One region of the Vibrio sp. Vf1514 genome, then DNA from elsewhere that is predicted to be linked to it. Evidence: riboswitches for the same ligand, from Rfam matches in the RefSeq annotation. Region 1 holds a riboswitch; the other holds the start of a gene.

Region 1 (4,214 bases):
ACGCGATTTTTCGTCGTGACATTCCCATGATTCAAGGGGCGGCGCTGTTGATGGGGCTGCTGTTTGTGGCCATCAACACGCTGGTCGATATCGCGCAGTACTGGCTCGATCCACGTCAGCGTTTGGCGACCAAGGCGGTGATGGCATGAAACAGTTCTCGCGCAGTCAATGGGTCGGCATGAGCATTCTCGCCGCGTTGGTGGTCTTTGCTCTCTTTGAAGCCCTGATTTACCGCGGCGATCCCGCGCAGCAATCCTTGGCGCAAGCCTTTGCCTCGCCCTCATGGCAGGAGCCGCTGGGGCGCGATCATTATGGCCGCAGCAACTACGCCCGCTTAGCAAGCGCCGTGAGTACCTCCCTGCTGATGGCGGTGGTGAGTGTGGTCACCTCGGCCGCTTTGGGTTTGCTAGCCGGCGTGACCGCCGCGTGGAAAGGCGGCTGGTGGGATAAGTCGCTCTCGTGGTTGGTCAATATGTTACTCGCCATGCCGGGGCTGATTCTGGTGCTGCTGTTTGGCGCCATGGTGCCGGGCTCGTTTTTGATCCTCTATCTCGCTATCTCGTTGATGTTATGGGTGGAATATTTCCGCGTCGTGCGCAGCCGCACCTTGAGCTTGTTGCGTTCGCCCGAAATCGAAGCCTCGCGTTTGTACGGTTTTGGCGTTTGTTATCAATTCAAACGCCACCTGTGGCCGGAGCTGCGCACTGACCTGTTTACCCTCGGCTGCTTTGGTGCTGGCAACGCCATTCTGGCACTGGCCTCCATTGGCTTTTTGTACGTTGGCCTTAAGCCGCCTGCGGCCGAACTCGGTTTGATGATGGTCGAGCTGTTCCGCTATTACCAACAGGCGCCGTGGGTGCTGGTTCAACCGATTGTGGTGGTGTTTTTGTTAGTGATGAGTTTTCACCTGTTGGCGCGAGGAAAGCAGGCATGAGTGTGTTATTGAACGTCGAACAGTTGTCGATTCAAGCTGGTGAGCAAACCTTGGTTGAACCGCTGTCATTTGAGCTTCGTCGCGGTGAAGCGGTCACGATTTTGGGCGAAACCGGTTCGGGCAAAAGCCTGATGGCCAACGCCATTATCGGCACCTTGCCGGAAACGCTGACCATGCAGGGCGACGTGACGCTATTTGGCGACGCGCAGCGCGATCTTAGCCACGACGCGCGCCAACAGCTGTGGGGAAAAAAGCTGGCCGTTTTGCCACAAGAGCCGTGGTACGCGCTAAGCCCGTTGATGGCGGTGGGCGAACAGGTGCGCGAAGTGCACGAGGTGGTCAATGGCGATCCCGTGCAAGCGCACACCCATACCCAAGCGGCATTTGAGGGCGTTGAACTGGGTGACGACATGGCGAAATTCCCGCATCAGTTATCCGGCGGAATGGCGCAGCGCGTGGCCTATTTGTGCGCGACCCAAGCCGGTGGCGAATTGCTGATTGCCGATGAGCCAACCAAAGGCTTGGACGTCAGCCGCCGCGACCAAATCATCGCGCAGTTGCTCAGCCATAAACAGCGCGGTGCGGTGCTGACCATCACGCACGACATTGAAGTCGCGCAGCAATTGGGCGGCGAAATCATCGTGATGAAAAAAGGCGTGGTGCAAGAGCGAGGGCCTGCGCAACAAGTGCTGAGCGCGCCGCAATCGGACTACGCCAAAGCGCTGATCGCCGCCGACCCGCGTTTCTGGCCAAGCGCATCACTACCGACCGTTGGTCAGCCGGTGCTGCACGTAGAAAATCTGAGTATGCATTACGGCGATCGCACGCTGTTTGAACAGCTTAATTTTTCCATCGCACAGGGCGAAATTCTGGGCATCAGCGGAGACAGCGGGTGTGGCAAATCCACATTGGCGGACATTCTGGTCGGCCTCAAACGTGCCACCGGCGGCACGTTGCGGCACACCACACCGTTTGCGACAGGCGATGTGCTCAAGCTGTATCAAGATCCACCAAGTGCGCTGCCGAAAAGTGCAACGCTGCACACACTGCTGAGCGATTTATGTCAGCGTCACACCATCGACCCAACTCGTATTGAGCCGCTGATGGCCAAGCTCAAATTGTCGATGCAACTGCTCGGGCGCAAAGTGACTCAAGTGTCCGGGGGCGAGCTGCAACGCTTTGCAATTTTGCGCGCATTGTTGATGAAACCCAAACTCTTGATTGCCGATGAACCCACTTCGCGCCTCGACCCCGTGACGGCCGCCAGCACGTTGCAGCTCATGACGGCGCTGACGCAGGAAATGGGCTGCGCGCTGGTGTTGATCAGTCACGACAAAGTGGCGCTGAGTAAAAGCTGTCATCAGATCATTCGCCTCTAACCTGCCCGTTGCCGCTGACTCCTGCTCGTTCAGCTTCCTGCATGTTCAGCGGCAACATCACGCGAGCCTAGCTCCGCGCGCCACACATCTGCTATCATCGACGCTGATAGTCGGGGAGCCCACTTGGGCTGAGATTGCCACCCACTGCCCTTGCGGCAGCGATGCAAGACCCGTAGAACCTGATTCAGTTCGCACTGACGTAGGGAACTATGTACGCTTCGCGATGTGATGCGCCCCAATGATGTGAGCGCCTCGTACAGCGTATGGCTTTAGCCGCCCAGCACTCGAATCCTTCCCTCGTGTTGTGGCGCTAAACCGGTTCCTGACCGTCGAAGACTAGGAGCCCCAATGCCTCATTCAAACCTGCAATGTCACACCTCAACGGTTCTCACGCTGGCCGGTTCTGCCAGCGACAACGATGCGTACAACGATCCACTCAAAACCACGGAGGCGACCGCATGATGCCCTACACCCTCTACTTGGTCACTGATGATCAGCAAGACCTCAACACCCTATGCCGTGTCGTTAAACAAGCCATCGCTGGCGGCGTTTCACTGGTGCAAGTGCGCGAAAAACAGGGCGACGTACGGACTTTTATCGAACGTGCGGCGGCAGTGAAAGCGGTGCTAAGCGGCAGCGGTGTGCCCTTGATCATCAATGATCGCGTTGACGTGGCCTTGGCCGTGGATGCCGATGGCGTGCACTTGGGGCAAAGCGACATGCCCGCCACGCTGGCGCGCCAACTGCTTGGCCCGGATAAACTGATTGGGTTGTCGGTTGAGAACGAGCAACAATTTGAACAAGCGCAGTCGCTTCCGGTCGATTATCTCGGCCTCAGTGCGATTTTCGCCACGCCGACCAAAACCAATACCGTTAAACATTGGGGGCTGGATGGCCTGAACTGGGCGATGGCGCGCAGCCGTTTACCCATGGTGGCGATCGGTGGCTTGAACACCAGCAATATCGCGGCGGTCGCCCAAACAGGCGTGCACGGTATCGCGCTGGTATCGGCGATTAGCCATGCGCCTGACCCACAACAAGCCGCTCGCGAGCTGCGTTTGCTAATCGAACAAAATCGCACGAATTCGCTTGTTCGAAATTATTGAACGACCACAACAAGTTGCACGGCTGTTGACGCCTGCTCGAAAGCACTAGACTGAGTATCAAGCCTGAGGGAGTGAAGCATTCCCTCCCCCAACACCAAATACGATTTGGTCCGCCAAGTCGAAGGAGCAGAGCATGATCGAAGTAAGAAAAGCAGAACAACGCGGCCGCGCAAACTTTGGCTGGTTGGATAGCAAACACACCTTTTCATTTGGTAGCTACTACGACCCGAAACACATGGGATTTTCGGAACTGCGCGTGATCAACGACGATAAAGTCACCCCCAGCGCCGGTTTTGAAACCCACGGTCACCGCGACATGGAGATCATCAGCTATGTGCTCAGCGGCACCATTGCGCACAAAGACAGCGCGGGCAACATCAAAACCCTGCCTGCAGGTGAGTTCCAGTTGATGTCTGCCGGTCGCGGCATTTACCACAGCGAGTTCAACGCCTCCGATAGCGAGTCACTAAGCTTTCTGCAAATCTGGATTCAGCCAAACAGCTTTGGCGGCGAACCGGGTTACCAGCAAAAAGACTTTGGTCAAGCGCCGGGCCTCACCACCATCGCCACCCCAACGGGTGAAGATGGCACGCTGCACATCAAACAAGATGCGCGCCTATTGCAACTGATTTTGGCGCCTCATAGCGCACTGACTTACGATGTGCCACAAGGTCGCCGCGTTTACGTGCACCAAATCGACAGCACACTGGCCATCAACGACGTGACGCTGAATCCGGGCGATGGCGCGAAAATCGCCAAAGAGAGTCAACTTGAACTGCGCAACGACAGTGACTT
Region 2 (4,214 bases), on a different replicon from region 1:
TTCTCTGTAAATCAACGAAGTAAGAGACCAAATAGATTCACAAGCATCAAAGTGAATAACCGGACGATTGATTCGTAACAAATTTGTCCAAGTGTCTGAACTATGTAAAAGGAGCCAAACCATTTTCCAAGACTTGCATGGGTAAGCAAGCTCAAAACAAAATGGCTTCTCACTCGGTAGTACTGTGATTGTATTGGGCAATATATCAAAAACACCTTCATCTGTAGAAAGTACTCCCGCGCCTTCTAATGTCACCAGCACAGTATGAATATCAGGCCGAGAGCGCTCGACTCGATAACCCTCTTTAAGATGAGCAAGACCAGCCATGAAAATATCATACTGCTTCATCTCTGCGATATCGGACGCAACAAGGAAGCGCTCTTCACATTCGGCAGCAAGATAAACTTCATCATTCCAAATTTTACACATTGCTTAACCTCTCACATGACGGATTCGAACAGATTTTCACCTGAACACAACATTCTCAATCGTTATTCGTTCGCTTAAAGTTCGCACATCCAAATTCATTCAACGATGAGACGTAGCCTACATGTTTCAAATCGATAATAAAGACAAAAATTTGCTTTCTCAAACGGTCAGAATCGGTCTGCCCGTTGCAATACAAAGTGCTTTAGTCGCAATACTGTCTTTAGCTGACGTATTGATGGTGAGTAACTTTGGGACAGAAGCGACCGCGGCGGTCGGTCTTGCGTCTAAATGGCACTTTGTCGCTATCATGCTTATGGCGGGGCTATCGACTGCAAGTGGCATTTTAATTGCACAATTTTGGGGGAAGAACGACCCAACATCAGCCAAAACGGTCACCATAATTGCTATCAAAGCCGGAACGATTCTTTTGACCCCCATCAGTGTCATATTTGTTGTGTTTTCGGATCATATACTTCATATCCAAACCAATGACATGAATGTCGTCCGACTCGGTTCTGAATATCTGTGGTACGCATCCCCCGTATTACTTCTGACCCATTTAGTTATCGTATTCGAATCAACCATGCGCTCTACGAATGACGCTTTTACACCCTTACTTATCGCAGTAATGACGATCGCCATCAACATCATACTGAATTACGGTCTTATATCTGGAAATCTTGGTATGCCAGCATTAGGTGTTGCTGGAGCCGCCTTAGCGACCACAATATCAAGGATTGTCCAGCTTGCCGTTTTTTTGAGTTACTTTCATATCAAACGACATTGGCTACAGTCAGTCTCTCAACTTAGAGATAGCGCCACGCTTAGAATCACTTATAGAAGACTAGCCATTCCAGCTGTTGCAAACTCATTGTTGTGGGCCATGGGAACAATGGTCTATCAGACGATTTTTGGCCACATGGGAACATTGGAACTTGCGGTATACAGCACATTAGGCCCATTTGAATCGCTGTGTTATTCGTTGTTCTTTGGGCTTTCTGTCGCTTGTTCTGTCATGATTGGACAACGTTTAGGCGGGAAAAATTATGACGATGCATTCAAGACATCCGTGATGTTTACTAAGGTCTTTGGCTTACTCGGTATTATTTCATCTGCTGTTTTGCTTTTACTACAACCTTTGCTTTTACGCTTATTGGCAATGGACTCAGAACAATTTTTGCCAATCTCAAAACCCGCAATAACAATACTAAGTATCGCTGTCAGTCTGAAAATGATTAACATGATTATGATCAATGGCATTTTAAGATCAGGAGGCGACAATGCATTCTGTTTACGCACCGATTTCGTGGCAATGTGGCTGTGTGGTATACCCATTACAGCTGTCGGCGCATTTTTCATGCAGATGGATTTCCAATACGTCTACGCACTCATGCTCGTTGAAGAATTCATTAAGTTGTTTATGTGTTGGCGACGCTATCGAACAAAAGTCTGGCTTCGAGATTTGACTGATGAAATCGTTCTAAGTTAGAAAAAAAGTTCATCCTGCCGCTAAAACGGTTATTGCTCTATCACAATTCATGTTTAATGGCACCGAGTCTATTCACACGGATCCATCATTCACCTTAAACACGAACACTGAAAAAACGTATCCCTTGGTGATGTGTCCTGTTATCATCCAAGCGAAATAGTCGGGGGGCCACGCTGAACGCGTTGGCTGAGATCGAAATTCGAGACCCGTTGAACCTGATTCAGTTAGCACTGACGTAGGGAACTATCAGCATTTGCCTTCGCCGAACTTCCTTTGGCGAGCAGCGGCTAATCGGGAAATCGATCGGCGAGCGCGGTAAAAGTCAGTTCCTATACGTCTGGTTATAGGAGCGACCATGACGCAGCATTCACAGCCTTATTCACACCAAACGCCATTCACAACAACACCGCCAGTCGTGTTGACGATCGCTGGCTCAGACAGCGGTGGTGGCGCGGGCATTCAGGCCGACATCAAAGCCATGTCGGCAACAGGCAGTTTTGCCTGCTCTGTCATTACTGCCATTACCTCGCAAAATACACAAGGCGTCTCCGCCATTTTCCCAATTCCACTCGATCATGTGGAAAGCCAACTCGATGCCGTGTTTACCGACCTCAATATCGTGGCCGTTAAAATCGGCATGCTGGCCGATGCCAATATCATCAACGTGGTCGCGAACAAAATTAAACAGTACCAACCCAAGCACCTGGTGATAGACCCCGTGATGGTCGCCACCAGCGGTGATTTATTGCTCGAACACGCCGCAATCAGCACGTTAAAAGAAGCGCTCATTCCGCTTGCGGACATCATCACACCCAATCTTCCAGAAGGTGCTGCGTTAACGGGAAAACCGGTTCCCAACTCTGAAGCTGAAATGAATGCGATGATTGACGATCTTCGTGCGCTTGGTGCGAAAGCGATATTGCTCAAAGGCGGTCATTTGGAAAATGATGACAGCAGCAATGACCTGCTGATCACGCCAGATACTGTGGAACTGATTCGAGCAACACGTTTCCCAACTCAAAATACGCACGGAACAGGCTGCACGCTTTCTTCTGCGATCGCCTCTTACCTTGGCCAAGGCAACAACCTTCACAAAGCCGTACATTTGGCGAAACAGTATATCTCTCAAGCCATCGCCCATGCCGATGAACTAGACGTCGGTCAAGGTCGCGGTCCGGTTCACCACTTCTTTGCGGGTCACGCGAATGTTCGTTAATACGACGACGTCCGTGAATACGATGAAGTCCATGAATACAGTGAAGTCTATGAATGCAATGAGATCCGAGAATCGCATTGGCATTCAGTTTACCAACGCCCGTCTGCAATACAACGACAGTGCCACACCCACACTTGCAGGCGTCAATATGACCCTTCCTGCCGGGCAGTGGACCGTCTTATTGGGGCGAAGTGGCTGCGGGAAAACCACCCTGTTGCGTTACCTCGCCGGTCTGCTCGATGAGCAGGTGATGTGGCAAGGCGAACTAACGACCACAGACGGCATTGCGCTGCACAACCGCATCGCTTACATGGCGCAGCAAGATTTGTTGTTGCCGTGGCTCAACGTGTTCGACAACGTCTGCCTGAGTTCCCGCTTTTCTCACGCTCGCTCAAATCAAGTTGTTGAGCAACAGCGAGCGATGCAATTGCTCGAACAGGTTGGATTAGCTGACTACGCCGATGCCAAACCCGCCCAGCTTTCCGGCGGAATGCGTCAACGCGTGGCACTGGCGCGCACACTGATGCAGGACAAACCATTCGTTTTGATGGATGAACCCTTTTCCGCGCTCGATGCGGTGACTCGCCATAAGCTGCAAACCTTATCGGCCACACTGCTCCAAGGGAAAACCGTCGTCCTGATTACCCACGATCCGCAAGAAGCCGTTCGTCTCGCCAACCAATTGTATGTGCTGCAAGGCACACCCGCACACGCGCAACATCTGCAAACGCCAGATTCGTTGCCCCCGCGCGTGCTGGATGGTGAATGTGCCACCTTGCAACAAGCAATTTTGGATCAACTGGAGAGCGATTATGCGTGAGATGACTCAATACAACGCCGTCTCGACACGCATTCGTAAGAAAGAACGAGTCACGCATCCGATGCTACGTGTGGCGATCAGCACCGCGGTCATCTTGGGCTTGTGGCAACTGATTGTCGTGGTATTCCAGATGCCAAGCTTCATTTTGCCAGCCCCCGTGGATGTGCTGCATCGATTGATTTCACGCTACGACGTGTTGCTTGCGCACACCTGGATCACCGCGCAGGAAATCCTGCTGGGTCTTGGGCTTGGCTTGTCGA

Evidence for each region. A riboswitch is a leader RNA that binds a small molecule or an ion and turns the genes downstream of it on or off. The one in region 1 is predicted to bind thiamine pyrophosphate.
Region 2: another riboswitch for thiamine pyrophosphate. It lies ahead of thiD (bifunctional hydroxymethylpyrimidine kinase/phosphomethylpyrimidine kinase); the one in region 1 lies ahead of thiE (thiamine phosphate synthase).

What each region holds. Positions count from the first base shown of each region.
Region 1 covers NZ_CP197267.1:1,991,375-1,995,588, forward strand. Annotated here, with positions in the region: gene ACS18Q_RS09155 (ABC transporter permease) at 1-149, shown strand, start outside; gene ACS18Q_RS09160 (ABC transporter permease) at 146-934, shown strand; gene ACS18Q_RS09165 (ABC transporter ATP-binding protein) at 931-2,313, shown strand; TPP riboswitch at 2,415-2,536, shown strand; gene thiE (thiamine phosphate synthase) at 2,772-3,419, shown strand; gene ACS18Q_RS09175 (pirin family protein) at 3,553-4,214, shown strand, end outside.
Region 2 covers NZ_CP197268.1:1,115,407-1,119,620, forward strand. Annotated here, with positions in the region: gene ACS18Q_RS19870 (helix-turn-helix domain-containing protein) at 1-429, opposite strand, end outside; gene ACS18Q_RS19875 (MATE family efflux transporter) at 551-1,918, shown strand; TPP riboswitch at 2,070-2,177, shown strand; gene thiD (bifunctional hydroxymethylpyrimidine kinase/phosphomethylpyrimidine kinase) at 2,274-3,134, shown strand; gene ACS18Q_RS19885 (ABC transporter ATP-binding protein) at 3,193-3,954, shown strand; partial or broken gene ACS18Q_RS19890 (ABC transporter permease) at 4,022-4,214, shown strand, end outside.